Variovorax paradoxus B4: one gene and its partner. The protein of the gene in region 2 interacts with the protein of the main gene of each other region in a pairwise test. Links are inferred from orthologs where the notes say so. Each region holds a gene or a part of one and is shown on either strand. Other genes may lie near its edges.

Evidence for each region.
Region 1: the proteins of dnaQ (region 2) and dnaE interact in binary tests that used the Escherichia coli proteins (3 or more experiments, as listed by UniProt). The link is inferred for Variovorax paradoxus B4 from one-to-one orthologs.

What each region holds. Positions count from the first base shown.
Region 1 is NC_022247.1:3,354,438-3,369,767, forward strand. The notes cover bases 4,491-8,566. They hold dnaE (DNA polymerase III subunit alpha), read right to left. Parts: upstream 8,210-8,566; coding sequence 4,691-8,209; downstream 4,491-4,690. Other genes in these bases: tolA (cell envelope integrity protein TolA), read left to right, coding at 4,491-4,633; VAPA_RS15710 (sulfurtransferase), read left to right, coding at 8,272-8,566. Outside these bases: ribH (6,7-dimethyl-8-ribityllumazine synthase), read left to right, coding at 1-341; transcription antitermination factor NusB, read left to right, coding at 338-883; VAPA_RS15680 (pyridoxal phosphate-dependent aminotransferase), read left to right, coding at 880-2,076; VAPA_RS15685 (YbgC/FadM family acyl-CoA thioesterase), read left to right, coding at 2,073-2,531; protein TolQ, read left to right, coding at 2,528-3,250; VAPA_RS15695 (ExbD/TolR family protein), read left to right, coding at 3,266-3,703; more of tolA, read left to right, coding at 3,707-4,490; more of VAPA_RS15710, read left to right, coding at 8,567-9,063; VAPA_RS15715 (response regulator), read left to right, coding at 9,077-9,781; VAPA_RS15720 (sensor histidine kinase), read left to right, coding at 9,744-11,288; VAPA_RS15725 (tripartite tricarboxylate transporter TctB family protein), read left to right, coding at 11,405-11,923; VAPA_RS15730 (tripartite tricarboxylate transporter permease), read left to right, coding at 11,928-13,496; VAPA_RS15735 (pirin family protein), read right to left, coding at 13,718-14,641; VAPA_RS15740 (flavodoxin family protein), read right to left, coding at 14,667-15,218; VAPA_RS15745 (DoxX family protein), read right to left, coding at 15,273-15,330. UniProt on the Escherichia coli protein: DNA polymerase III is a complex, multichain enzyme responsible for most of the replicative synthesis in bacteria. This DNA polymerase also exhibits 3' to 5' exonuclease activity. The alpha chain is the DNA polymerase catalytic subunit.
Region 2 is NC_022247.1:2,456,746-2,470,834, reverse strand. The notes cover bases 11,255-14,089. They hold dnaQ (DNA polymerase III subunit epsilon), read right to left. Parts: upstream 13,109-14,089; coding sequence 12,401-13,108; downstream 11,255-12,400. Other genes in these bases: hscA (Fe-S protein assembly chaperone HscA), read right to left, coding at 13,467-14,089; fdx (ISC system 2Fe-2S type ferredoxin), read right to left, coding at 13,121-13,459; VAPA_RS11420 (hypothetical protein), read right to left, coding at 11,255-11,318. Outside these bases: VAPA_RS11435 (hypothetical protein), read right to left, coding at 1-441; VAPA_RS11430 (DUF6603 domain-containing protein), read right to left, coding at 438-10,364; VAPA_RS11425 (hypothetical protein), read right to left, coding at 10,423-11,058; more of VAPA_RS11420, read right to left, coding at 11,118-11,254. UniProt on the Escherichia coli protein: DNA polymerase III is a complex, multichain enzyme responsible for most of the replicative synthesis in bacteria. The epsilon subunit contain the editing function and is a proofreading 3'-5' exonuclease.

The DNA of each region.
Region 1 (15,330 bases), 900 kb from region 2 along the record:
TCGAGAAGCTGGGCGTGGCCGCTGACGACATCCATCATGTGCAGGTTCCCGGCGCGCTCGAAGTGCCGGTCGCACTGCAGGCGATGGCCGTGCGCGGCGGCTACCACGCGCTGGTGGCGCTGGGCTGCATCATCCGCGGCGAGACCTACCACTTCGAACTGGTGGCCAACGAATCGGGCGCGAGCGTGAGCCGCGTGGCGCTCGACCATCGCCTTCCCATCGCCAACGCGATCCTCACGACCGAAAACCTCGAGCAAGCCGTCGCCCGACAGACCGACAAGGGCCGCGACGCGGCCCAGGTGGCTGTCGAGATGGCGCAGTTGCTGGCCTCTCTCAAATGACCGAAGACAACAACAAAGCAGCCGGCGCCAAGCCGCGCCCGGCACGGCAAGTGCGTACCGGCCTGACCAGCACCGGCGCACGCAAGGCTTCGGCCAAGTCGAACCGCAGCCGCGCGCGCGAGTTCGCGCTGCAGGCGCTCTACCAGCACCTGGTGGGGCGCAACGACCCGACCGAGATCGACCACTTCACGCGCGACCTCGCGGGCTTTCACAAGGCCGACGCCGCGCACTACGACGCGTTGCTGCACGGATCGATCGAGGGCGCCGAACAGCTCGACGCCTTGATCCGTCCGCTGCTCGACCGCAAGTTCGAGGAAATATCGCCCGTCGAGCATGCCGTGATGTGGATCGGCGTGTACGAGTTCCAGCACTGCCTGGACGTGCCATGGCGCGTGGTGCTCAACGAGTGCATCGAGCTTGCCAAGGAATTCGGCGGCACCGACGGCCACAAGTACGTGAACGCCGTGCTCAATGGCCTGGCGCCGCAATTGCGCGCCGCCGAAGTCGAGGCCGACCGGGCCTCGGGCAAGGCCAGAGCGTGAGAATCTCGGCGCGCGCGCAGCGCATCGAACCCTTCTACGTCATGGAGGTGGCCAAGGCCGCCGGCGTGCTCGCGCGCGAGGTGGCCCACACCGACCGGCCGATGATCTTCCTGAACATCGGCGAGCCCGACTTCACCGCCCCGCCGCTGGTGCAGGAAGCCGCCGCGCGCGCCGTGCGCGCCGGCGCCACGCAGTACACCCAGGCCACCGGCCTGGAGCTGCTGCGCGAGCGCATCAGCGGCTGGTACGCGCAGCGCTTCGGCGTCGACGTGCCGGCGCGCCGCATCGTGGTGACCGCGGGGGCCTCGGCCGCACTGCAGCTGGCTTGCCTGGCCCTGATCGAATCCGGCGACGAGATCCTGCTGCCCGACCCCAGCTATCCCTGCAACCGCCACTTCGTGAGCGCCGCGGATGGCAAGGCCGTGCTGATACCCACCACCGCCGAAGAGCGTTTCCAGCTCACTGCCGCCAAGGTCGAGGCCGCCTGGACCGACAAGACGCGCGGCGTGCTGCTCGCCTCGCCTTCCAACCCGACCGGCACCTCGATCGCGCCCGATGAACTGCGCCGCATCCACGAGGTGGTGTCGCAGCGCGGCGGCATCACGCTGATCGACGAGATCTACCTGGGCCTGTCCTACGACGATGCGTTCGGGCAAACGGCCCTCGCCATCGACGACAACGTCATCAGCATCAACAGCTTCAGCAAGTACTTCAACATGACCGGATGGCGCCTGGGCTGGCTGGTGGTGCCCGACGCGCTGGTGCCGGTGGTCGAGCGGCTGGCGCAGAACCTCTTCATCTGCGCGAGCACCGTGTCGCAGTACGCGGCGCTGGCCTGCTTCGAGGCCGAGAGCATTGCCGAATACGAGCGCCGCCGCGCCGAATTCAAGGCGCGCCGCGACTGGTTCATTCCGCAGTTGAATGCGCTGGGCCTGAACGTGCCGGTGGTGCCCGACGGTGCCTTCTACGCCTGGGCCGACTGCACCGCGGTCGCCGAGAAGCTGGGCATTTCGGGCAGCTGGGATTTCGCCTTCGAAACCATGAAGCGCGCCCACGTGGCCGTGACGCCGGGCCGCGATTTCGGCACGGCCGAGACGGCCAGGTTCGTGCGCTTCTCCACCGCCAGCTCGATGGCGCATCTGCAGGAATCGGTCGAACGCCTGCGGGCCATGATCGCGAACCCCGCCCGATGAGCTACGCGTTTCCGATCCGCGTCTACTGGGAAGACACCGACGCCGGCGGCATCGTGTTCTACGCCAACTACCTCAAGTTCATGGAGCGCGGCCGCACCGAATGGCTGCGCTCGCTGGGCGTCGAGCAGCGCAAGCTGCGCGAGGAAACCGGCGGCCAGTTCGTGGTGAGCGAAACGCAGCTCAAATACCATCGCCCCTCCCGGCTCGACGACGAACTGCTGGTTACAGCCGATCTCCGACAATTGGGCACGGCGTCGTTGATAATCGGTCAGCGCGTGCTATCAAAAACAGAGCAAGAACGAATGGGGGCCGCGGCGCCCGTTCTGCTGTGCGAAGGCACGATCCGCATCGGCTGGGTGGATGCCGCCACATTGCGTCCTGCGCGGATACCAGCCCAAGTTACGGGAACCCTCGAGCGCCGCGGCGGCTCCATGATTCAACCTTTCAAGCCATGAACCAAGACCTCTCCATCATCAATCTCCTGCTCCATGCGAGCTTCGTGGTGCAACTGGTCGTGCTGCTGCTCGTGATCGTCTCGATCGCCAGCTGGGCCGCGATCATCCGCAAGTACTTCGCGCTGCGCCGCATGCGCGCGCTCAACGACGACTTCGAGCGCGAGTTCTGGTCCGGCACCAGCCTGAACGAACTGTTCGCCTCGGCCGCGCAGAACGCCAAGTTCGCCGGGCCCATGGAGCGCATCTTCGCCTCGGGCATGCGCGAGTACCAGAAGCTGCGCGAACGCCACGTGAGCGACGCCCCCACGCTGCTGGACGGCGCCCGCCGCGCCATGCGCGCGAGCTTCCAGCGCGAGCTCGACGCGGCCGAGCAGAACCTGTCGTTCCTGGCCACCGTGGGCTCGGTGTCCCCGTACGTCGGCCTCTTCGGCACGGTCTGGGGGATCATGCATGCCTTCACCGGCCTGGCCGCGCTCGCTCAGGTGACGCTGGCCACCGTGGCGCCCGGCATTGCCGAAGCGCTGGTGGCCACCGCCATCGGCCTGTTCGCCGCCATTCCGGCGGTGGTGGGCTACAACCGCTTCGCGCGCGAGATCGACAAGATCGCGATTGCCCTGGAGACCTACATCGAGGAGTTCTCCAACATCCTGCAGCGCAACCTCTCGGCCAACCCGGCCGCGGTGGCGTCGGCAACTTCGGCGGCTCCGGCCAACCGCTGAGCGGAGGTCCAGCGCATGCCCGCCGTTTCATCCCGGGGCCGAGGCCGCCGCACGATCAACGAGATCAACATGGTCCCGTTCATCGACGTGATGCTGGTGCTCCTGATCATCTTCATGGTCACCGCGCCGCTCATCACGCCGAGCGTGATCAACCTGCCCTCCGTCGACCGCGCCAACAAGCACCCCGACAAGCCCATCGAGATCGTCATCAAGAGCGACGACGAAGTGCAGATCAAGAAAGACCCGTCCACCGGCAGCGGCGGCGCGTCCGTTCCCATGACCCAGATCGGCTCCGCGGCCAAGACCGCCCAGGGCGGCGACGACCAGCGCCCCGTGGTCATCAGCGCCGACAAGTCCGTCAAGTACGAAACCGTCGTGAAGGCGATGAACCAGCTCAAGCGCAGCGGCATCGAGCGCGTGGGCCTGTCCGTCACCACCACGGGCGGCAAATAAGGCATGTCGCTCGCCCTGGATCGCCCCGAGTTCGCACCACCGCCGCAGCGCGGCACGCCGCGCGCGGTGTTGCTCGCGCTGATTGCGCACGCGCTCCTGATCGCGGCGCTGACGTGGGGAGTGCGCTGGCGCAGCGACGCAGACGAAGGCGCCGTCGATGCGGAGCTGTGGTCGTCCACGGTGCAGCAGGCCGCGCCGCGCCTGTCCGCGCCGCAGGCACCCACGCCCGCTCCCGCGCCTCCGCCGCCTGCGCCTCCACCACCGCCGCCGCCTCAAGTGAAGGCCCCTGAGCCCGCACCGGCACCGCGCGCTCCGGACATCGCGCTCGAGCGCGAGAAAAAGCTCAAGGAAGAAAAAGAGCAGAAGGAGCGCGAACTCGAGCGCCAGCAACAGCAGCGCAAGAAAGAGCTCGAGGCCAAGCAGCGCGCCGAAGACGAAGCCGAACGCAAGAAGGCGCAGCAGCAAAAGCTCGCCGAGCAGCAGAAGAAGCAGCAGCAGGAAGCCGAGGCCAAACAGGCCGAAGCGAAGAAGCAGCAGGAAGCCGCAGCCAAGCAGGCGGCGGCCGACCGCGCCGCAACGCTCAAGCGCATGCAGGGCCTCGCGGGCGCGAGCGGCAGCGACGATTCCAAGGGCACGGCCATGCGCTCGTCAGGGCCGTCGAGCGGCTATGCGGGACGCATTGCCGCGGCGGTGCGCCCGAACATCACCTTCCCCGACGCCGAGACGGTCAACGGCAATCCGGCCGCCGAGTTCGAAGTGAATCTGGCACCGGACGGCACCATCGTCGGCGTCAAGCTGACCAAGTCGAGCGGATTGCCCAGCTGGGACGAAGCCGCCGAACGCGGCCTGCACAAGACCGACAAGCTGCCGCGCGACACCGACGGGCGCATCTTCCCGTCGCTGATCGTCTCGCTGCGGCCCAAGCGCTAGCGGGGCGCCGCCGCCTTCGGGAGCCATGCCCCCGAAGGCGAGCCTCCCTCGCCGCACTCACTCGTAAACGACCGAGGCCTTGCCGGCGTCCGCCTGCGCCGTCCAGCTGGCGAGCGCGGCGTCCGTCGGGAAGAACCTGGCGCGCTCCCCGAGCTGCAGCTCGACCTGCGCGCCGCCGCGCGCCATCGACAGGCGCACCGGCAGCCCCTGCACCAGGTCGCCATGCTCGCTCTGCTCGGTGCGCGGTGGAAAGTCTTTCACCAGGCGCGCGATGTCGGGCGCCTTGCCATTGACGGCCACCCGCAGGAATTTTCCGAAACGGCAGCGCGCGGTGGCCAGGTCCCACACCTGCTGCACCTGGAAGCGGGCCTCGAAGCCGCCGCGGCCCGGCTGGAGCCGGCCGCTCACGATCACCAGCTCGTCGTCCTTCAAGGTGTTGCGGTTCGCGTTGATCAGCGCCTCGTCGGCGGTGGCGTCGATGGCGTCCGACTTGTCGTCGAGCTTGAAGATCGCCAGGCGCCCGCGCTGGCCGTTGATCACGCGGAAATCGCTCACGATGCCCGCGATCACCTGCTGGTCGCGCGTGTCCATCAGGTCGCCGATCTCGCGCTTGCAGAAGCGCCGCACCTCGTGCGCCACCTCGTCGAACAGATGGCCCGAGAGATAGAAGCCCACGGCCGTCTTCTCGAAGGTGAGCCGCTCCTTCACGCCCCAGGGTGTGGCGTCCACCAGCTCGGGCTCCTGCGTGGCCGAGCCGTGCTCGCTGTCGCCGAAGATGTCGACCTGCGCCGCATTGGCCTCGGTGGCGGCTGCGAACTCGAAGGCGCGGTCGACCGAGGCGATGAGCGACGCGCGGTTCTGCTGGATCGCGTCGAAGGCACCGGCCTTGATGAGCGCTTCGACCGTGCGCTTGTTGATGCGCTGGCGGTCGATGCGCACGCAGAAGTCGAACAGGCTCTTGAACGGCCCGCCCTCTTCCCGTGCGCGCACCACGGCCTCGACCGCGAGCTGGCCCGTGCCCTTGACCGCCCCCAGGCCGTAGCGGATCACCTTGTCGGTGACGGGCTCGAAGCGGTAGTTGCCGCGGTTCACGTCCGGCGGCTCGAAGGTGAGGCCGAAGTTCTTCTGCGCGTCTTCGAACAACACCTTGAGCTTGTCGGTGTCGTCCATTTCCACGGTCATGTTGGCGCAGAAGAACTCGGCCGTGTAATGGACCTTGAGCCAACCCGTGTGGTACGCCAGCAGCGAGTACGCGGCGGCGTGCGACTTGTTGAAGCCGTAGCCCGCGAACTTCTCCATCAAGTCGAAGATCTCGTCGGCCTTGTCCTGGGGAATGCCGTGCGTCGAGAGCGCACCCGCGCGGAATTTCTCGCGGTGCTCGGCCATCTCCTCGAGCTTTTTCTTGCCCATGGCGCGGCGCAGCAGGTCGGCGCCGCCGAGCGAGTAGCCGCCCAGGATCTGCGCGGTCTGCATCACCTGCTCCTGGTAGACCATGATCCCGTAGGTTTCGGAGAGCATCTCGGCCACGGCCGGGTGCGGGTACTCCACCTCTTCGCGGCCGTGCTTGCGCGCCACGAAGCTCGGGATCAGGTCCATCGGGCCCGGACGGTACAGCGCGTTGAGCGCAATCAGGTCCTCCAGCCGCGTCGGCCGCGCATCCTTCAGCATGCCCTGCATGCCGCGGCTTTCAAACTGGAACACCGCTTCCGTCTTGCCCTCGGAGAACAGCTTGTAGGTCTCGCGGTCGTCGAGCTTGATGTTCTCGTACGCGAAGTTCTCCTGGCCCTTGTGGCGCTTGACGATGAACTCTTTCGCGATCTCAAGGATCGTGAGCGTGGCCAGGCCCAGAAAGTCGAACTTCACGAGGCCGATGGCCTCCACGTCGTCCTTGTCGTACTGGCTCACGGCCGAATCGCTGCCGGGCTGCTGGTAGAGCGGGCAGAAGTCAGTGAGCTTGCCGGGCGCAATCAGCACGCCGCCCGCGTGCATGCCGATGTTGCGCGTCATGCCCTCGAGCTTCTGCGCCAGCTCGACCAGCATGCGCACTTCTTCTTCCTTCTCGATGCGCGCCGCGAGCTGCGGCTCCATCTCGATGGCGTAGTTGTTCTTGTCGCCTTCCACCTTCGGGTCGGGCGGGTACTGGATCGTGACCGGCTGGCCCGGCTTGTTCGGAATGAGCTTGCTGATGCCGTCGCAGAACATGTAGCTCATGTCCAGCACGCGCCCCACGTCGCGGATGGCGGCGCGCGCGGCCATCGTTCCGAAGGTGGCGATCTGGCTCACGGCGTCGCGGCCGTACTTGTCCTTGACGTAGTCGATCACGCGGTCGCGGTTGCCCTGGCAGAAGTCGATGTCGAAGTCGGGCATCGAGACACGCTCGGGGTTCAGGAAACGTTCGAACAGCAGCTTGTATTCGAGCGGATCGAGGTCAGTGATCTTCAACGCGTAGGCCACCAGCGAGCCCGCGCCCGAGCCCCGGCCCGGGCCCACCGGGCAGCCATTGTTCTTGGCCCACTTGATGAAGTCGCCCACGATCAGGAAGTAGCCGGGGAAGCCCATGTTCAGGATCGTGTTGATCTCGAACTCGAGGCGCTCCACATAGCGCGGCCGTTCGGCATCGCGCTTGGCGACGTCGGGGTAAAGATGCGCAAGACGCGCTTCCAGGCCTTCAAACGACTCCTGGCGGAAAAACTCGTCGATCGGCATGCGCACGCCTTCGCTGACGAAAGGCGTCGGAAAGTCGGGCAGCTGCGGCTTGCCGAGCACCAGCGTCAGGTTGCAGCGCTTGGCGATCTCGACCGTGTTGGCCAGCGCGCTCGGCACGTCGGCAAAGAGCGCCTCCATTTCGGCGCTCGACTTGAAGTACTGCTCCTCGGTGAACTTGCGCACGCGGCGCGGGTTGCCCAGGATTTCGCCTTCCGAGATGCAGACGCGCGCCTCGTGCGCCTCGTAGTCCTGGCGTTCCGCGAACTGCACCGGGTGCGTCGCGACCACCGGCAGGCGCAGCCGGGCCGCGAGCTTCACGGCGGCAATCACATGCGGCTCGTCCTCGGGGCGGCCCGCGCGCTGCAGTTCGATGTAGAAGCGGTGCGGGAACATGCCCGCCAGCTGCAGCGCCAGCTCGGCGGCGCGCTCTTCCTGCCCCTGCAGCAGCGGCGCGCCCAATGGGCCGGCCTGCGCGCCCGAAAGCGCAATCAGCCCGCCCTGCAGCTCTTCGAGCCATTCGAGCTTGCAGGCCGCCTGCGACTGGCCCCGGCCCACGTTCTGCGTCCAGGCGCGCGCCAGCAGCTCGGACAGGTGCAGGTAGCCCTCCATGTTCTGCACCAGCAGCACGATGCGGGTGAGCACGCCGGGCTCCTTGCCCAGCCCTTCGATGAAGATTTCAGCGCCGATGACGGGCTTGACGCCCTTGCTTCGCCCCTGCTTGTAGAACTTGACCGCCCCGAACAGGTTGTTGAGGTCGGTGATGGCCAGTGCGGGCTGCTTGTCGGCAGCGGCGGCCTTGACGACTTCGTCGATGCGGTTGGTGCCGTCGACGACGGAAAACTCGGTGTGCAGGCGCAGGTGAACAAACATCCTTCCATTGTAGAAAGCACCGCCTCCACGATGTGGGTTGGCAATCCCTACAATCGCCCCCCGTGCAAGAGATTTTGAATATCGCGGCCTACAAATTCGTGGCCATAGACGACAGCCCCGTGCTGCGCGAAGACCTGCGCGAGCGCGCCCAGGCCCTGGGCCTCATGGGCACTATCCTGCTCGCGCCGGAGGGCATCAACCTGTTCCTGGCGGGCGCGGCCGACGCCATCCGCAGCTTCGTGGCCGGCCTGCGCGCCGATGCGCGCTTCGCCGACCTGGAAACCAAGGAAAGCTGGTCGGCCACGCAGCCCTTCCGCCGCATGCTCGTGAAGCTCAAGCGCGAGATCATCCGCATGGACCACCCGGCCATCCAGCCGTCGGCGGGCCGCGCGCCGGGCGTGGACGCGCCCACGCTCAAGCGCTGGCTCGACCAGGGCCATGACGACGAAGGCCGGGAAATCGCGCTGCTCGACACGCGAAACGACTTCGAGGTCGACGAAGGCACCTTCGACGGCGCGATCGACTGGCGCATCACCAAGTTCACCGAATTCCCGCCCGCGCTGAAAGAGCACCGCGCCGATTTCGCGGGCAAGACCGTGGTGAGCTTCTGCACCGGCGGCATCCGCTGCGAGAAGGCCGCGATCCTGATGCGTGAAGAAGGCGTCGAGAACGTGTTGCAGCTCGAAGGCGGCATCCTGAAATATTTCGAGCAGGTCGGCGGCGCACACTACCACGGCGACTGTTTCGTGTTCGACGGCCGGCGCGCCCTGGCGCCCGACCTGAGCGCGCGCGCGGCCGATGCCAGCGCGCGGGCATCGGAAGACATCGACCTGGGCAGCGGCCTGAAGAAATAGCCGGCGGCCTCCGATGCGCATCCTCCTGGTGGAAGACGAACTGGACATGGCCTCGTGGCTCGTCCGGGCGCTGACCCAGAGCGGGTTCGTCGCCGACCACGCGCCCGATGCGCGCACCGCCGAGGCCTTCATGGCCGGCACCGAATACGACGCCATCGTGCTCGACCTGCGCCTGCCCGACAAGCACGGCCTGAGCGTGCTGGCCGACATGCGCAATAGCGACGACCGTACCCCCGTGCTGATCCTCACCGCGCAGGGCGCGCTGCAGGACCGGGTCCGCGGCCTCAACCTCGGCGCCGACGATTTCCTCACCAAGCCCTTCGAGCTGGCCGAGCTCGAGGCGCGGCTCGCGGCGCTGGTGCGGCGCAGCCGCGGCAAGCAGCACCCGCGGCTGCAGTGCGCCTCGCTCTCGTACGACAGCGAAAGCCGCGCCTTCACGCTGCGCGGAACGCTGTTGCCGCTCACGCCTCGCGAGCAGGCCGCGCTCACCGCGCTGCTGATGCGCAGCGGCGCGCCGGTCGGCAAGTCGCAGCTCTTCGCCAAGGTGTTCACCAACGACAGCACCGCCGGCCCCGATGCCATCGAGGTGGTGCTGCACCGGCTGCGCCGCAAGCTTGCGGACAGCGACGTGCGCATCGTCACCGTACGCGGGCTGGGCTACATGCTCGAGAGCATCGCCGATGGATCCTCGGGCGCCCGCGCCGCCGCCACGGCCTGAGCCGCAGCGCTTCGGCATCCGCGCGCGCCTGCTCGCGCTGCTGGTGCCGGGCATCGTCGCGCTGATGGCGCTCGACAGCTGGAGCGACTACCAGGCGCTCACCGATTCGCTCGTCGTCGCCTACGACCAGAGCCTGCTCGAACCCGTGCGGGCGCTGGCCAACGGCATCGTGGTCGCGAGCGACGGCAGCGTGAAGGTGCAGGAGCCGTTCTCGGTGCAGGCGATGTTCGAGTCCACGCACCTGCGCTACAAGTACCTGCACGTGGGCGTGCAGCGCATCGCCAGCGGCGAGCCGCTGGACACCAGCTCCCCCGAGACCACGCTGATGGGCGTGCCCGGCCTGCCCCGCCCCGCACAACGCCCGGCCGACGGCACGCCGGTGTTCTACGACGCGGTGTACGAGCAGCACCCGGTGCGCGTGGCCGCGCTGCGCCAGACGGTCTACGACAACACCGGCTCCGGCGCGGCCTGGAGCGTGCTCGTCCAGGCGGCCGAAGGCACCGGCCCGCGCCGCCAGGCACAGGCCGAATCGCTGAAGCAGGAGTTGCTGCGCGACGTGCGCATGATCCTGGTGATGGCCCTGCTGGTGTGGCTGGGCGTGGCCTGGACGCTGCGGCCGCTGGAGCGCCTGCGCCGCTCGCTGCGCGACCGCCCGCGCGACGACCTGAAGCCGCTCGACGCCGGCGGCGTGCCGCAGGAGGTGGTGCCGCTGGTGGAGGCGGTCAACCACCACATCGCGGACCACCGGCGCATGGTGGCGGAACATTCGCAGTTCCTGGCCGATGCCTCGCACCAGCTGCGCACGCCGTTGAGCATCCTCTCGATCCAGGCCGGCTACGCGGTGCGCGAGACCGATCCGGCGCGCATGCGCGAATCGCTGCACGCCATCGTCGCGCAGCTGGCGCGCACGCGCCGCCTCAGCGAGCAATTGCTCGCGCTGGCCCACGCCACGAACGAAGACGAGATCGCGGCGGCCGAACCCGAGGTGGTCGACCTGGGCGACGTTGCACGCGCCGTGGTGCTGCAATACCTGCCGCTCGCACGCGAGAACGAGCAGGACCTGGGCTGGGTCGATGCGCGCGGCGAACCGCAGCCCCAAGGCGAGATCCCGGCACTGCCTGTGCGGGCCAATGCTGCCGAGCTGCACGAGGTGCTCGCGAACCTCGTGCACAACGCCATCAAGTACACGCCGCGCGGCGGCAGCATCACGGTGACCGTGCGGCGCGAAGCCTCGCATGCGCTGGCCGAGGTGTGCGACAGCGGACCGGGCATCGACCCCGAGCGGCGCGACAGCGTGTTCGAGCGCTTCCACCGCGACCCGGCCGCCGGCAGCGCCGCCAGCCAGGGCGCGGGCCTGGGCCTCACCATTGCGCGCAGCTATGCGCGGCGCAACGGCGGCGAGATCGCGCTCGACAACGCCGACATGCCCGAGCGCCCGAACGGCGGCGGACTGCGCGCGATCCTGAAGCTGCCACTGGCGGTTTTACCAAGGGTTTCTGCGGGGTAGTGCGCTACGCAGTAACACGTATTTTGAGGGTGGGAAGGCCTTCCACGCCCTCACCGAAAGGCGATTGAAAGCCTCGATTCCTAGACTGCGCTCCTTCCAGATTCGAAGGAGACTCAATGCACCCGCACGGTGAAGATCCGGCCTCGCACGCGCTACGGCCCGCATCGAAATTCAAGAAGGACTACTACGGCGGCGCCTTGCTCGTGGTCGTCGGACTCGCGGCCGTCTATGCCGGTGTCGGCTACCGCGTGGGCGAGCTCGCGCACATGGGGCCGGGCTTCTTCCCGGTGGCGCTCGGCGGACTGCTCGCGCTGACCGGCCTGCTGATCGCCCTCTCCGCGCGCGGCGAGGAACCGGCGAGCGAAGAGGCCGTGTCGCACGGCCACCCGGGCGGCATGCCCGACATGCGCGGGTGCATCTGCATCATCCTCGGCATCCTCGCGTTCCTGCTGTTCGGCGAATACGGCGGCCTGCTGCCGGCCACCTTCGCGATCGTGTTCATCTCGGCGCTCGGCGACCGCGACAACTCGCTGACCGAGGTAACGCTGCTCTCGCTCGCGATGTGCTTCATCGCGGTCGTGGTGTTCTGGTGGGCGCTGAAGCTGCAGCTGCCCTTGTTCCAGTGGGGAGGCTGAAGCCATGATCGGTCAATCGCTCCACGACCTCTGGTTCGGCTTCGGCGTTGCGTTCCAGGGCTCGAACCTGCTGTGGTCCTTCTTCGGCGTGCTGGTGGGCAACCTGATCGGCGTGCTGCCGGGCATGGGCGCGCTGCAGGCCATCTCGATCCTGCTGCCGCTCACCTACGTGATGCATCCGGTGCCCGCCATCCTGATGCTGGCAGGCATCTTCTACGGCTCGCAGTACGGCGGCGCCATCGGCGCCATCCTGATGAACATGCCTTCGCACCCGCCGCACGCGGTGACCTGTCTCGACGGGTATCCGATGACCAAGCAGGGCAAGGGCGGCGTCGCGCTCGGGGTGACGATGATCGCCTCGTTCTTCGCGGCGTCGGTCGGCATCATCGTGATGATCTTCGCCTCGCCGCTCCTGGTGCAGATCGCGTTCAAGTTCGGCCCGACCGAGATCTTCTCGATCATGCTGCTGGGCCTGCTCGCGGGCTCGACCATGTCGCGCGGCTCGCCGCTCAAGGGCGTGGCGATGACGATCTTCGGTCTCTTGTGCGGCGTGGTCGGCACCGACGTGAACAGCGGCAGTTTCCGCTTCGCCTTCAACCTGCCCGAACTGAGCGACGGCCTCGAACTGGTGGCCATCTCGATGGGCCTGTTCGGCGTGGCCGACTTCCTGCTCAACGTGAACCGCATGAAGAGCATCGGAGACACGGGCACGCTCAAGCTCAGCGACATGCGGCCCAGCAAGGAAGAACTCAAGCGCGCCTTTCCCGCGATGATCCGCGGCACCATCGTGGGCACGGTGTTCGGCGCGATGCCGGGCACGGGCCCGACCATCACCACCTTCATCGCCTATGCGCTGGAGCGCAAGGTGTCGAAGACGCCGAACAAGTTCGGCACCGGCATGATCGAAGGCGTGGCCGGCCCCGAGGCCTCGGCCCACTCGAAGACGCAGGTCGACTTCATTCCCACGATGAGCCTGGGCATTCCGGGCGACGCGGTGATGGCGCTGATCCTCGGTGCGCTGCTGATCCAGGGCATCCAGCCCGGCCCGCAGCTCATCACCGAGCATCCGGACATCTTCTGGGGCCTGATCGCCTCGTTCTGGATCGGCAACGTGATCCTCGTGGTGCTGAACGTGCCGCTGATCGGCGTGTGGGTGAAGCTGCTGAAGGTGCCCTACAAGTACCTGTTCCCGGCCGCGATGTTCTTCATTGCGACGGGTGTGTACAGCACGCAGAACAGCCTGTTCCAGATCTGGGAGGTGCTGGTGTTCGGCATCGTCGGCGCGGTGCTGATGACGCTGGAGTTCTCGGTCGCGCCCATCCTGCTGGGGTTCGTGCTCGGGCCGATGGTGGAAGAGAACTTCCGCCGCGCGCTGCTGCTCTCGCGCGGCGACATGTCGGTGTTCGTGACGCGGCCGATCAGCGGCACCTTCATCGGCCTGTGCGCGCTGTTGCTGATGGGCGTCGGCTACTCGGCATGGCGCGCACGCAGCCACCGCAAGGCCATGCTCGAACTACCGAAGGCGCCCGATAGCGCGCCGCCTGCGGAGGCGGTCGCGATCGGCGGCAAGTAAGCAGAGAGGAAGGCCCGCTCAGTCGGGCCTTTTTTTTGCGAATCGTGCGCTCGCTCTTGTTCAGGGCGGTCGTTGATCGGCGGTACACCTACAGCTTGCCCTGGTGCACAGGGCACCGGGTGCTCCCCGCAGCGAAATCAAGGAGGAGCCGAAGGCGGGGGACATTCGCGGAGAGGAGTACCCGGTGGCCTGTGCACGCGCCACGAATAACGCCCCAGAGATCAGACAGGCGTCGTTCCGACATCGGGCTCGCGCACGCCAAAGGGCTTGCCGGGCAGCGGAATGAACTCGGTCTCGCCAGGCACATGTCCCATGCGCTGGGCGGCCCAGTCGGAGCCGGCTTCCAGGATGCGCTCGCGCCGGCTCGAGACGAAATTCCAGGTGATGTAGCGCGGGCCGTCGAGCGGCTCGCCGCCGATCACCATCAGGCGCGCGGCGGTGCCGGAGGTCAGCACCGCGCCCTGGCCATCGGGCAGCACCGCCATGGTGTGCGCGGGGATCGATTCGCCATTGACGCTCGCATCGGCATCGACAACGTAGACGGCCAACTCGGGTGCCAGTGCGGGCAGCTCGAAACGGCCGCCTGCGGGCAATGCGATGTCGAGGTAGATCGTCTGCGACAGTGTCTTGACTGGCGAGCGTTGGTCAAAGGCCTCGCCCACCAGCACGCGCACCGCCGCGCCCTGCTCCACCACCTCGGGAATGGCACTGGCCGGCGTGTGCTCGAAGCTCGGCTCGGCTTCTTCATGCGCCTGCGGCAAGGCAGCCCAGAGCTGCAGCCCGTGGTTGACGTAGGTGTCGGCCTTGAGGCGTTCGGGCTTGCGCTCGGAGTGCACGATGCCGCGCCCCGCGGTCATCCAGTTGATGGCGCCGGGCAGGATCTCCTGCACGCTGCCGAGGCTGTCGCGATGCATCATCGCGCCCTCGAAAAGATAGGTGACCGTGGACAGGCCGATGTGCGGATGCGGCCGCACGTCGTGCTCCATGCCGGGCTGCTCGGTGGCCGGCCCGAAGTGGTCGAAGAACACGAACGGCCCGACCGAACGGCGTTGCGCCGCCGGCAGCAGGCGTCGCACCTTGAAGCCGCCGCCGAGGTCCTTGTCGTGCGGTTGAAGCAACTGGGTCTGGGCGGCGGTGTCGGTCATCGTGGGCTCCGTGGGTGACTGGGTTTTATCCGCGCGATCTTGCCACTTCGGCGATGCGCTCGCCGAAAGCGCGCGCGGTGTCGAAGTCGCCCTTGAACATTTCCGCCGGGCTCGCATCCGAAGGCGACTGCGTCAGCAGGCCGCCGTAGCCGCCCATGTAGTTCATCGAATCGCGCGTGGCCGCCTTGTTGTTGGTCGGCAGGATGCCCATGCTGACCCAGATGCCGCTGTGCTGCATCGCGAGCGTCCACAGGTAGCTCAGGGTCGCGACCTTGTCGCCGTTCATGGTGGCGCTGTTGGTGAAGCCCGCGAAGAGCTTGTCCTTCCAGCCCTGCGTGTACCAGACCTTGGACGACGCATCGGCGAACTTCTTGAACTGCCAGCTCACGCCGCCCATGTAGGTCGGCGAGCCGAAGATGATCGCGTCGGCCGCGGCCAGCGTCCCCCAACCGCCTTCGGGCAGGTTGCCGTCGGCGTCGATGGCGAGCAACTGCGCGCCCGCGCCGTCGGCCACGGCTTGCGCCACGCGCTGGGTGTGGCCGTAGCCGGAATGAAAGACGACGACGATGTTTGCCATTGGGCGATTCTCCTGAACGGAAGCGATGATCAGTGGTGTCGAATGGGGGAGAGCCTACTTCTTGTCGACGCTGAAGCGGCCGGGACCGAAGGCCGAGAGGGCGAGCAGGCCA
Region 2 (14,089 bases):
CACCGCCAGGTACAGGCCCTCCTGCACGTCCTGGTCCGACGGGTCGAGCAGCGTGGTGCCGGGCGTCACGCAACTGGCGACCGCGGTGGCGGTGGAGAGCGCCGCCTCGCCCTCGGCCACCACCACCAGCGCGAGCCAGGGCGTGGCCGAAGGCTGGATCTGGCCGGCCGGATTGCGCTCCCACGGCAGCGTGCGGCGCTTCAGCACGATCTGCGGCAGCCGGTCGGCAAAGGCGCCCTCGGCATTGGCCGGCGGGAAGGTCGACAGGATCTGGTCCGTCGGCATGGTGTAGCGCGGCGCGGAGACCGTCACGTGCGTGGTCTCGGCCACCGCGTCGAAAGGCAGGCCGGTGTGCTCGGAGACGAGCTGGTACTTGCCGGCCGTGACCTGCGGCAGCACGTTCGAGTGCAGGATGAAGTGGCCGATCTTGGGCGTGGTCATGCGTGGACTCCCTTGCGGCGGCCCTTGCCGCCGCGTGTCGCGGGCCGGGCGGGTGGGCGCGTGGAACGTTCGATGGGCTTCATGGGCAGCCGGGTGCTGGCCAGCACCTTGGCTGCGCGCCGTTCGGTCGGTGCGCGCACCGGTCCCTGCCATGCGAGCTGGCTGGGCGGCGCGCCTTCGGCCGCGGCGGCCATCGGCCGGATGGCCGCGTTCAGGCCGCGCGCCGACACCAGCGCCACCGCGCCCGTGGCATCGAGCTGGGCCGAGCCCATCACGCCCACCAGCGACCAGCCGTCCTGAGTGGCGATGCTCACCGTTACCGGCTTGCTTCCATCCGCAACGACGTCATAGGCCAGCACGCTGCGGTTCTCCATGGCCAGCAGCACGGGCGGGCGCTCGTTGCCGGCGGCGTCCTGTGCGCGCTCGGCGCCGTCCAGGCCCATCACCAGCTGGCGGCCGTCGGCCGGGTCGCCGAAGGCGCTCGGGTCGTCCAGCACGATAAGCACGGTGCGCAGGGCTTCGGCGAAGGTGGTGGTCACGGTGCTGACGCCGCGCGCCAGTTCCGCGCCGCCGACCCAACCGGCGTCGAGCCGTTCGCGGTGCAGCTTCAGCGGCTCGCCGTTCGACTTCACCACGCAGCCGGGCGCCACCGCGCTGGACCAGCCGGCGTAAGGCATCTGCATGCCGGCATGCCAGCCGGCCAGCCCGGCATCGCGCGCGGCGGCAGCCTGTGTGCTCTGGCCGATGGCCACGATGCGCTCGGTGCCCGCCACGATCTCGATCGCCCCCGGCAGGCCCGCCGCATCCGGCCCCACGAGCCGGTCGGCCAGCAGGTTGCCGCCCAGGCCCAGCAGCACAACACGCGACGGCGCGCTGCCCACGCGCAGACGCGGACGCTCGCCTTCCATGGCGGCATCGGCCAGTGCGTTGGGCATCTTCAGGATGACGGTCTGGCCCGGCAGCAGCGTGGCGCCGGGGCCGGCGGCGGCCGCCGCCGCCTTGGCAGCGCGCGCCGACTTGGGCACCGGGGGCGCCGTCTGGCCCGCGACCAGCGCGCTGCTGAAGCCGCCCAGCATCGACGCTTCCGCGCCGGTGCGCGACACCATCGCGGGCGCCGCATGGCCCACCGCGGTGAGCGGCACTTCGACCATGCCGATCACGGTCTGCTGCCGCCCCGTGGCCGCGCGGGCCGCCTGCGGCTCGGCCAGCACGAGGCGCGCCGCGATCGACTTGCTGCGCTCGGCTTCCACCGAAGCCAGCGTGGGCGGCGTCTTGCGCCAGCCCTTGGCCGAGCCCTTGACCGTGGTGCGCGTGGGCGCGACCACGCGCAGGTCCACCGTGGCGCCGGGCAGGAAGCCGACCGCGACCGGTGCATCGACGAAGTGGTCGTACACCTTGCCTTCGCGGCCCGGCGCCACCACCGGAATGACCGTGCCCGGATCGCCCTGCAGCCCCTCGGCCAGCGTGCCCATCCGCGGCGGCGACTGGCGCTCGCCGCGCAGCGATGCCTTGGCAGTGGGCGTGGCCGTGAGGTACTTGCCGGCCTGCTGGAAGGCCGCCGACACCGTGGCCGGCGCGGTGACGAGCCCGGCCACCGCCTGCGCCTGCGACTTGATCAGGTTCACGTCCACCGTGCGGCGCGAGAAGGGCAGCGGCTTGCGCACGCCGGGCACCACCTGGTAGTACGGAATCTCCGGCCCGGGCACCGATTCCTTGCCCACCGAGACCAGGTCGAGCTCGTTGAGCGCCTCGATCATCTCGGCCTTGGGCACCTTGCGGTTGTTCGCGTCCTGCGCCGGCCCCCACACGCCGACCGGGAAGCTGCCGAAGGGCCGCGCCGTGGCCGTGAACGGGAAGGTCTGTGTGCCGTTGCGCTTCCAGGTGAGCTGGATGCCCGGCTGCAGGTTGGCCTTGTCCATGGGCGCCACGCCAATGGCGCGGCTGGCCGCGTGCTGCGAGGTGGACGTCATGCCGGCCGGCGGCTGCACCCGCGTCACGCTGGTGGCCGGCACCGTGCTGGTGAAGGTGAGCGTGAACTCGGCCACCACCACGAAGGGCCGCGCGGACGAGCCGTCGGGCGTGGACTGCTCGCCCTTGGCCGGCAGCGCGCCCAGGCCGGTGATGAGCGCATGCGGCCGCGCGGCGCCGTTGTCGGCCGCCTCCAGGTACTTGGTGATGAAGGCCGGGCCCGGCAGCGGCTGCTTCTGTGCCTTGTCGGATTCGCCGAAGGACACCGTGAGCTCGATCGGCCCGATCTCGAACGTGGCGGTGCCGTGAAAGTCCGGCCCCGCCACGTCGATGCTGGCGCCCAGGCTGATCGAGATGGTGACCTCGCCGAAGATCCAGGTGTCGATGGTCACGCCCGCCGCGATGCGCGCATAGGCATCGACGTGGTAATGGAAGGGGTCGAAGAAGACGATGCCGTTGCAGCCGAACTTCACCTCGGCCCAGGCCGGCCCGAAATGTGCAGAGGCCTCGAAGGCACCGCCGGCCATCAGCGCCTCGGAGGTCAGCGCGAAGTAGCTCTCTGCCTTGATGACGATGTTGTCGGACACGCTCCAGCGCAGGCCCAGGCGCGGCACCACCGGGTAGCCGTCGCGGTGGAAGTCGGGGTGGTAGCCGCCCAGCGTGAGGACGAACTCGCCCTTCTTCTCGCCCTTGAACCAGATCACGTAGGCAAAGCCGCCGGTAAGCTTGACGTCCTGGTACAGCAGCCAGGAGTTGTCGGTGAGCTGGCCCTGCACCCACAGCACGCCCTCGCTGCTGGAGAAGCGCACCAGCAGCGCCAGCTCGATCGACACCAGCGCCACCTGAGGCCTGGGCAGCGCCATGCGCGCCAGGCCGAGCAGGTTGATGTCCAGCCCATCGCCCACTTCCACCGCCACCACGGCAATGCCGTCGACCAGCGCGAAGCTGTTGAACGAGAGGCCGGCCGCGAACCAGAAGCTGCCCTTCTGCATCGGGAAGTAGGCGCCCAGCTTGCGCAGCTGGTCCATCGGGTTCTGCGGCTGCGCGGCGATGTCCAGCGCCTGGATCAGCGGGTAGTCGCCGAACCTCGAAAGATCCGTCGGCACGATCAGCTCGCGGTTGATGCCAAAGCCGCCGCCGATGCCGGTGAGGAAGAAGGCCGGCGGCCCGCCGATGGGGCCGTTGACCGCGCCCACCGCGAAGAAGGCGGTGAACTTCTCTTCGCTGCCCGCCACCTTGCCTTCGCCATAGCCGCCATACAGCGTGATGCCGTACACCGCGAAGCGCCCGAGCAGCATGCCCAGGTACTCGATGCCGGCGGGCGTCTGCTGCTTGAGCAGGCCACCCGCGATCGTGAGGCCGGCCATGTTGGCCGACACCGCCAGGCCCGCCAGGTCGACGTGCCAGTTGACCGGGTTGAAGAAGTCGCCGCGGCTGGCCAGGTAGGTGATCTGCAGGTCGTCCACCGCGCAGCTCAGGCCGAACATCGAGACCGAGCCGTCCATCAGCAGCGAGACGCTGCTCACCTTGCCGCCGGGCATGGTCGCGCCAAAGCCCACCTGCTCCAGGTACAGCGGGCCGAAGCCCTTCTGGATGGCGATCCACCAGGGGCCGTCGCCATCGCCGGCACGCAAGCCGACATGCACCGGCTGGCTGCCGTGTTTCTGGATGGCCAGCGCCGGCGAGAAGGCCGGCTTTGGCGGCGTCGGGCCGGTGTCCTTCATCACGCCCTGCGCGATGCCGTTGTCGCCCTGCGCGCCGCCCGCCGACACCGCCAGGTTGGAGAACTGCAGCTGCACGCCGCCGCTCAATTGCTCGGCCGGCGAAGCGCCAAAGGCGATGCGCGCGAACACATGCAGCGCGATCGTCTCCAGCGTGAGCCCCAAGTCCAGCAGCGGCCCCGAGCTCTTGCCCACGCGCAGGCCCACGCCGTTCACCGCCAGGCTGGGCGTGAAGCGGATCTGGCCGGTGGTGGGCAAAAAGCCGACGAAGATGCCGCCGTCGCCCGGCGGGTTGCCCTCGATCCATGAATCGTCGTTCTCCAGCCAGAGCATCACGTCGCCCGTGAGCAGCGGGAAGCGCCCGTCGATGCCCAGTTGCAGTCCGATGATGTTGTTGCTGTCCTTGGTGAACGAGAGGATGAAGTCGCCCAGGTCGATCGAGATGCCGGCCGCGGCGATGTTGCCGAACAGCTTCTGCACGCGCAGCAGCAAGGTGGCCGGGTCGAACATCCCGTCGATCAGCTGCGTCGGGTTGGCCTGGTCGCGCAGCACCACGCCGCGCATCATGTTGCGCACCGTGGTCGCGCCGACGGCGGTGTTCAGCAGCTGCGTGACCGCGGGCTGCGCCATCGCCACGCTGGCGACCAGGTCGCACACGGCTTCCACCACACGCAGCGCGACCTTGCCCGGGTCGTCGTCGCCGGGGCCGGCCACGTTGGCGCCGTCGATGGCCACCAGGCTCACCTGGTGCGTGTCCAGCAGCCACTGCAGCGCGAAGCGGTGCGTGTCGTCCACCGCCATGCCGATGACCACGCGCCGGTCGAGCAGCGGCGCGCTGCCGGCCGCCACGGTGACGAAGGGGCGCAGTTCCACGCCGCCGGCATCGATCGTGGCGGGGCCGGCGGTGACGCTGACCTCGTCGATGCCGGTGTCCGACAGCGCGAGCCGGAAGCTCATGCGGTCGATGCCCGGCACGGCGATGTCGTGGCCCTCGAGCGCGACCACGCCTTGCGTCAGGTCGAGTTCCAGCTCGAAGCCGCCGATGGCCACCATGAGCAGGCCGGGCGCGGAACTGGCGCTGACGGCCGCCGGCAGGAAGCTGTCGAGCAGCGGTGCCAGTTCGGTGATCAAGGTCGCGCCGATGGAAGGCAGCGCGCCGACCAGCTTCTCGGCCGGGTGCACGCCCCAGTCATGCAGCAGCGCGCCGTCGAACTTCGCGGGCGCGCCGCTGCGCATGGCCAGCGCATCGCCCACCTTGGCGACCAGCGGCCCGACCGGCGCGGGCGATTCGGCCAGCTTGTCGAACAGGAAGGGCAGCGCCGCTTCGACCGCGGCCGCCAGTGAACCCAGGCCCGCGAAAGGCACGATGGAGATGTCGGCACCGCTGGCCGGACGCAGGAACACCTCGATGCCGCCCGCACCCAGCCGCGCATGTACCGCTTGCTTGCCGGAAGACGACGCACCGGTCAGGCCCAGGAACATTTCCATCCCCAGCGCGGGTGCGCCGCCGGGGTGGATGGTGAGGCTGGCGCCCGCGCCCGCCGCAAGGCGCCCGGCCCCGCCGCCGGGTGCGGTCCAGGCGCTCGCGTCCACGTCCAGTGCCAGCCTCGCGCCGGCACCGGCCGGTGCCACGCTGAAGCTGATGCCGCTGCCGATGGCCAGCGGCGAGCCGTTCGCGCCGCCCACCCCCAGCAGCGGCCGCAGGGCATCGAACAGCGACTGGATGCGCGCCGGGTTGGCGCCCACCGAGGCCGCACTGCGCAGGTAGCCGGCCGGGTCGGCCAGCAGCCCGGCCAGCGGGCGGATGCGGCGCTGTGCGTCCCCCGCCGCGCCGGTGAGCAGGCCGAAGGCATCGAGCGCCGCGTCGATGACGGGCTTCACGCTGGCGTCGGCGCGCCGCATCATCTCCAGCGCCGCATGGCCTCCCAGGCTCGGGGCGCTGCGCGCCAGCGCGCGGGCGATGGCCTGCGGCTCGGGGTTGGGCCACAGCGAGATGTCGTCGACGTTGCCGCCGGCCTGGTGCCAGCGCAGGAGGATGTGCAGCGGATCGAGCGCCAGCACCAGCTGCAGCTTGCCGGTGGACACCGGCGCGTCCATGCCGAAGCGCAGTTCGCCGCCCAGGCCGGCCGGCGAGGCGATCACGTCCGCATGCCAGCCGAAGCGGCCGCTGCCGTCGCTGCCGCCGCTCACGTGCACCGTGCGGGACAGCAGGTCCACGCTGGCCGACAGCGGGCCGAGCAGCACCGAAACGGCGTCCGATATGTCAGCGCCGGCCGCCGCCATGCGCTGGCGCAGCAGGCCGCCGGGGTCGTGCAGCAGCTGGTCGAGCGCATCGCCCGCCAGGCCGCCAGCCGGGTCGCCCAGGCCCAGCGCCCCCAGCAATGCATCGAGCGCGAGCGAGGCGCTGGAGCTGATGTCGCCCGCATCGACACTGATGCGCTGCACGGCCGCGGCCAGCAGCACGCGCGCCTCGGGCAGCAGCGGCACCGCGCCTTCGCCGGTGCCCAGCACCAGCCGTTCCCACGACTGGCCGAACACGCGCGCATCGTGCAGCGTGACGGTGGCGGTGCCGGTGGCGGCGCCGTCCAGCGGCAGCTCGATGTCGGCGCTGACGGCGCGCAATTCCAGGCCGGGGTTGGCGCACAGCCAGCCGGTGCGGTCGCCCACGCGCAGCTGCACGCGCAGGTGGCGGCCGGTGTCGATGCCGCCCGCCAAGTCGAACTTGAACAGGCGCAGCAGCGCGCTGCCGCTGATCGACAGGCTGCCGGTGGAGGTGGGCGCCACCAGCAGGCGCAGGCCGGCCTGCACGCCGGTGGGCCGGGGCAGCGCGGTCTGGGCGCGGATGCGGGCGCGCTCGGCCAGGCCGGCGGCCACGATGGCGGTGATGGCGCGCGCCACCTGGCTTTGGGTCACCACGCCGAACACGGCGTTGACGGCCAGCCCGGCGCGAGGCGCGGGCGGCAGGTCGTTGGGCACGCGCAGGTCGTCGCCGGGGTCGATGCGGTCCGACAGTTCCATCATCGAATCGACGAGCGCGCGGCCCAGCGACAGATCAGCGTCTTCGGGTTCGTCGTCCGGCCCTGTCGGCGGCGACGGCAGCAGGCGGTTCAACAGGCGCAGCGCATCCGCCGTCGGCTGGGTGGAGATGGCGGTGAGCGCGATGGGCGACAGCGGCGTGCCCAGCGTGACCAGGTCGGTCACCTTTGGCTGCGCCTGGGCCGCGAGCCGCGCCGCATGCCCGGCGCCGGCCAGCGCCACCACGGCGATGTCGTTGCTGACACCGGCCAGCGCATCCAGCACGCGGGCCAGGCGCGCGGCCTGCTCGGGCGTGCCGTCGGTGCTGCTCGCGGCGGCGCGGCAGTCGGCGCGACTGCCGAGCACGACGAACCAGTCGCCGGTGGCCGCGACGGGCGCGGCGAACATGGATGCGTCCAGGTGCGGCGTGCCGAGGTTCACGCGGCGGCCGGCCGGCGCCAGCGGCCACGCGTTGGCGCCGAGCGCGATGTACACGGTGGTGGTCGGCACGCGGCCGGTCAGGTCCTGCAGGTCGAGCTGATCCAGCAGTTGGCCGGCCGCGAAGCCGGCGTGGTCGACGTTCACGCCCGCGGGTGCGGCGGCCGGCGGCGCGATGCGCCCGTCGCCACCCAGCCAGCGCAGCGCCAGCGCGGTGAGGCCACCGGCCACGTCGCGGTCCTGGACCAGTTCGCGCACGTCGGTGGCCACGCGCGCTTCGGCTTCCAGGCCGGCCGCCAGTGCCTCGGGCGGCAGACCCTCGCCACCCGGCCGCCAGCGGCGGATGGACTCGGGCGCGGCCACGATGCGCGGCGCCAGGCCCGCCGGCGGCAGCCACACGGCAATGTTCGGCAGGCCGTCGCCGATCGCCAGGCGGTACGGGTCGTCCGGATGGCCGGTGCCGACGACGATGCCCTGATTGGCGCCGCTGCCGACAAACAGGTCGCACAGCAGCGACAGCACCTCGGGGCCGGCTTCGCTGAGCGCCAGCTGCGGCAGCCAGGCCGCCAGCGCCTGCGCCGGGTCGGCCACCAGCTCGGCCAGGCGCAGCCGCGCATCGGCGTCGGCCACGCCGGCGGTGCTGGGCGCGTCGGTGCTCCAGCCCAGCGCCTTGACCGTGTCGCCGAACACGCCGCCCAGCAGCCGGCCCAGGTAGCCGACCAGGGCCTCCACGCCGTCCCACGCGACAGGCGGCAGCGTGACGTTGCCGTCCGCGCCGATGACCGGCATGGCGATGGGCACGCCGAGGTCGCCCAGCGCCAGTTGCAGATCGGGCGCGGCCACGCTGGCCGACATGCCGCCAGCCGGCGTCCAGCCCAGGCGCAGGCCCACGCCACGTGCGGTGAGCGCGGTGCCGTCGCCCAGCGGCAGCGTGACGCGCGGCGGGCTGACGCCGCGCTCGCGCGCCGAGAGGACGCCTTCCACGCCGGGCAGCAGGCTCGCGGTCTTCGTTTGCAGGTTCAGCGTGGCGAGCGTGGCGGCGATGCGCGTTTCGATGACGGTGCAGCGCTGGCCCAGTTGGTCGACGCTGGTGCCCACGGCCAGGCCGATGGAGACGACCGGCCCGTCGGCGCTGAACTCCAGCGCCAGGGGTCCGATGAGTGGCACGCGCCAAGGGTCGAGCGCGCTGCCCGATCCCAGGATGGCCGAGGCAGCCGAGCCCGCATCGGCGATGAGGTTGCGCAGCTCGGCCAGCACCTGCGTGGCGGCCGAACCCGCGGCGGCGAACAGCTGCTGCCAGTAGCCGCCGATGGCCTCGACCGGGTTGGTCATCAGCGCGGGCAGCGTGATGGCCGTCACGCCGGCGGGCGCATCTAGGCCGATCAGCAGCCGCACCGCCGGCAGCGCGCCGCCGAGGTTGCCCAGCAGTTGCGCGGCCACGTCGCTCACCGTGTTGCCCACCGCGTCCATCACTGCGTCGGGCGAGGTGAGGTCCAGCGTCGGATAGCTGTGCGAGCCGAGCACCACGCCGTCGGCGGCCAGCACGAAGGTCAGGCGCCGCTGCGCATCCAGCGCGAAGCCGACGCGCAGCGTGTCGGCGCGCGCGACCGGCGGACCGGCCAGGTCGAGCACGCGCGCACCCGCGTTGCCGGCGGCGGCCCACACGCCGAACTGCGGCAGCGCGCGCGCGGCGCCGGTGACCAGATCGACGTCGAACAGGTCGGCGCGTGCCTCGACGCGCTTGCTCGCATCGCCCAACACGAGGCCCAGCGTGGGCGTGAGCCGCGCGTTGCCGGTGGGGCCGGTGTCCACGCGCAGGTTGACCTGGAGCGCCGCGCCGCCGCCCAGGGCGAAGCTCACCGGCTGGCCCGGCGCGGGCGGCGCCACGCCGAACAGGCGCGCCAGGTAGCCCAGCCACTGGTTGCGGCTGGCGGCGTTGGTGATCAGGCCGTGCAGCCATTGGGTGATGGCCTGCACGCCTTGCGTGGGCAGCAGGGTGATCGGGAAGTCGGGAATCGCGTCGCCGCTCTTCAGGCCCAAGAGGCCGCCGATGGCTGCGATCACCGAGTTGGCGGGCTGCGAATCGGCCTGCGACTTGACGAGCGCGAGCACCAGGTCGAGCAGTGCATCGTCCAGTTCGTCCACGCCGTCGGCCGCCACGCGGATGTCGCGCGGACTGGTCGCGCCCGGCAGCTGAAAGCCGGTGAGGCTGAGGCCGAACACCGGGTCCTTCGGGTCGCCGGGGCGCGTGGGCAGGTCGACCTCGATGCCGATGGCGCCCAGCCGCGCCTGGCCCGGCACCGGCGGCCCGCCGTCGATGACGATCTCGGTCGCCAGGCGGATGCGCCCGCCGTTGGAACCCAGCAGCAGCGGGTTGGAGACCGAAGGGCCACCATCCTTCTTCGCCCGGAACAGGGGCACGGCCAGCGAGCTGTTGGACTCCACCGCGCCGCTGGTGCGGACCGACAAGGCGACGCCGATGTGCAGGGTGTTGTCGGCCGCCTGCTCGTCGACCGTGACCGACACCGTGAGGTCGGGGTCGTCGATGTGCACGATGGGCAGCCACACCACGCCGCGCGGATCGGTGCTGCGGTCGGCGCCGCCCATGGCCTCGTCGACGAAGGCGATCAGCGCCTGGCGCTGGTCGGGGTTGGAGAGCATCTTCTTGAGCGAGGCCTCCGGCTGGCCGAACCATGCCGGGTTCGGCTCACCGTCCTCGAAGATGCCCAGTGCTTCGGCCAGGTTGCCGAGCACGCCCAGGTCGTCAGTGGCGAAACTCATTGGGAAACCTCCATGCTTCGCACTGCGGTGCGAGCCCCTTCGGGCGGCCTGGCGGGGCTCATGGTGTGGCTCCCTTGACGGCCCTGAGCCCGCTCGAGCCGGCAAAGCGGTGCCGCGCCATCGGCACGATCTGCAGGCCGCGCTTCGAGGCGGTCAGCTCCACCGGCACCAGCACGTTGCCGCGCGCATCCTTGCCGAGCGCGCCGGCGATACCGCTGACCATGCCCAGCACGCCCTGCCAGGCAAAGGCCACCAGCGCCTCGCCCCAGGTGTCGACGATCAGCGCCGGGCCGTTCGGGCGGCGGTAGGTCGCCGCATAGAGGCCGGCGGGCTGCGGGTCGGTGCCGACCGCGAACACCACTTCGACCACGGCGCTGCCGGTCTGGTCGCAGCGCACCGGCAGCGTGACGCGGATCAGGCCGTCGGCCAGTTGCACCTGCAGCCCGGTCAGGCTCACGGCGAGTTCGTTCTCGCCCTCGACCCAGACCACCTCGTTGCGCCGGCTCGGGCGGTAGAGGCCGCTCGCGCGCCGCGCGGCGATGCGGAAGAACTCGGTGGCCTGCTTGGCTTCGAGCGACACCGGCTTGAAGACCTCGCCCTCGGCCATCGGCCGGGTCGCCGCCGCCGGTAGCCGTTGGGCGCGGCGCTCGGCCGCGACGAAGCGTGAATACTCTGGCGCGACTCCATCCGTCATGGTTCGGGACCCTTCAGGCAAGTGGTTCGCGAGAGTTCACCGCTCGCGGCGGTAGCGGCTCAGCCGTGGCGCTGCCAGCGCGACCGGATCGCGCTGCCGAGCCAGCTCACGACGAGCCAGGTCAACAGGAAGGCCCCCGTTTCCAGCATGAAACTGTGGAATTTGTAGAAGACCTCGGCGACGCCGAAAGACAGCAGAAGAGGGACGGCCTCGTCCACCAGTGCGCACTTGACGCCGGCGTTTCGGATGAGCGTGTACATCTTCTTTTCTTCCGGGGTGGTCAATGCGGCGCGAGCTTACGCGGCTCCCCGGTGCCTCACAACCGATCCAATGGCCGTATGACTTGTGAAATAGTTCACGCAATGACGGCGGTACGGCGTGCTGCGCACGCAGATCGTGCCGAGCGCCGCCTGAACGGCGCGCTCGCGACAATCGGGGCCTTTTTTCAGGAGCCCGCGTGGATATTGTTTTGCTGGCGAAAGGCCGCCGTCATGGGTATCGTCGAGGGCCTGACCGAGTTCGCCGATCTCGTCGACCGGCCACCTGATTCTGGCGGGCTCGCTGCTCGACTTCGACGACGACAAGGCCAAGGTCTTCGACATCGCGATCCAGACCGGCACGATCTTCGCGGTGATCCTGGTCTACTGGCAGAAGATCCATGCCTGTTGATTGCCGCCGAAAACTGACCCAAACGCTCGTAGTCCTCGTACTGGACTCCGCCCTCCGCCGGGATAGCCGCCATGGCCGATGCCAGTGCCTTGGCGCTGCCCACAACCGTCGTGGCAAACGAAGGGCTGGCGCCCATGGCGCCGAACCAGCCCCAGTCGAGCTCACCTTCCTTGCTCCGAACCCTGCCGCGCGTGCCAGCGATCCGCTTGCGGTCGGTCTCTGACAAATCTGCGAAGCTGCGGCCGTGCAAAAGCTCACAGGCCTTCTTAAGAACCAGAAGACGTCCGTTAACGCCGTGAATCTTGTCGCTGGTGGGGGTACGAACGCCGGCCTTCCGCTGAGAAATGGGGGTACGACACCCCCAAAAGCAAAGAAAACGCCTGCTGTACCCGCGGTTGTACCCCCGCGTTGGTCTGGCAGTCAATGCAGCGCTTTATACGTCCCTGTCTCGTAAGTCGCTGATTTCCCAATGAAAAAGGCCGCTGGCTGTATGTAGCTAGCGGCCTTTGTCTGATCTGTTGGTGGGCGGTGGAGGCTTCGAACCTCCGACCCCAGCAGTGTGAATGCTGTGCTCTACCCCTGAGCTAACCGCCCTTTCAACTCTTTGGCACCACCTGTGCGGTGCCTTGGAATTAATCGCGTTGCGCGAAGCCTTCGATTATGCCACAGGATTTCAGCCGTTTTGGCGAAACAGCGTGCGTCCGTTGCTGGATTTGTCGAGCTGCGACAACAGCGCTTCGTGCGCCGCAAGCTCCTGCTCGGCCGCCATGATCACCGGCAGGTCGAACTGGCTCAGGTCGATGGCCACCACCGTGGTGCCCTGTGCCGGCTCGTTCGAGCTCACGTCGATCAGCAAGGCATCCTGGCCGCGCGTGAGGTTGATGTACACGTCGGCCAGCAGCTGCGCGTCGAGCTTGGCGCCGTGGAAGGTGCGGTTCGAGCGATCGACGCCGAAGCGGTCGCACAGCGCGTCGAGCGAATTGCGCTTGCCCGGGTAGACCTGCTTGGCCATGGCCAGCGTGTCGGTCACCTCGCCCACGAAGCTGCGCAGCGGCGGCAGGCCGGCCAGCTCGAACTCCTTGTTGAGGAAGCCGACGTCGAAGGCCGCGTTGTGGATGATCAGCTCGGCGCCGCGCAGGTACTCGACGATATCGTTGGCCAGCGTGCCGAACTTCGGCTTGTCGCGCAGGAAGTCGGTCGTGAGGCCGTGCACCTTGAGTGCGTCTTCATGGCTCTCGCGCTCGGGATTGAAGTAGATGTGCAGGTCGTTGCCGGTGAGCTTGCGGGCGAACAGCTCCACGCAGCCGAGCTCGATGATGCGGTCGCCGTTCTCGGCGGAAAGGCCGGTGGTTTCGGTATCGAGGACGATCTGGCGCGACATACGGTGGCTCTTTCAATGATTCTCTTTGGCGTGGTTGATCGAGTACTTGGGAATCTCGATCGTCACATCTTCCTGCGCCAGGATCGCCTGGCAGCTGAGGCGGGATTGTGGCTCAAGGCCCCAGGCGCGATCGAGCAGGTCTTCCTCGCCCTCCTCGGCCTCGTTCAGCGAATTGAAACCCTGGCGCACGATCACGTGGCAGGTGGTGCAGGCGCAACTCATCTCGCAGGCGTGCTCGATGTTGATGTGGTTGTCCAGCAGCGCCTCGCAGATCGAGGTGCCGGCCGGCGCCGTGATTTCTGCACCCTGCGGGCAGTACTCGGGATGCGGAAATATCTTGATGGTGGGCATGTGATTCTCAGAGGGATTCGAGCTTGCGGCCCGACAGTGCGCGCGCAATGCCCGCGTTCATGCGCTGGGCGGCGAAGGCCTCGGTGTCGTTGGCCAGCGCCTTGGTGGCGCCTTCGATGGCCGCGGCATCATTGCCTTTCGCGGCTTCGCGCAACTTCGCCATCGACGCATCGATGACTGCGCGCTCTTCTTCGCTCAGCAGATCGCCGTCGGCATCGAGCGCGCTCTGCGTGGCAAGCAGCATGCGCTCGGCATCCACGCGCGCCTCCACCAGTGCACGCGCCTGCATGTCCTGCTGCGCGGTGGAAAAACTCTCCTGCAGCATGCTCGCGATCTGGTCGTCCGAGAGCCCGTACGAAGGCTTGACCGTCACGCTGGCCTCGACGCCGCTGCCCTGCTCCTTGGCACCGACGCTCAGCAAGCCATCGGCATCGACCGTGAAGGTCACGCGGATGCGCGCCGCACCCGCCGCCATGGGCGGGATGCCGCGCAGCGTGAAGCGCGCCAGGCTGCGGCAATCGGCCACGAGGTCGCGTTCGCCCTGCACCACGTGCAATGCGAGGGCGGTCTGGCCGTCCTGGTAGGTCGTGAAGTCCTGCGCCATCGCGGTGGGAATGGTCTGGTTGCGCG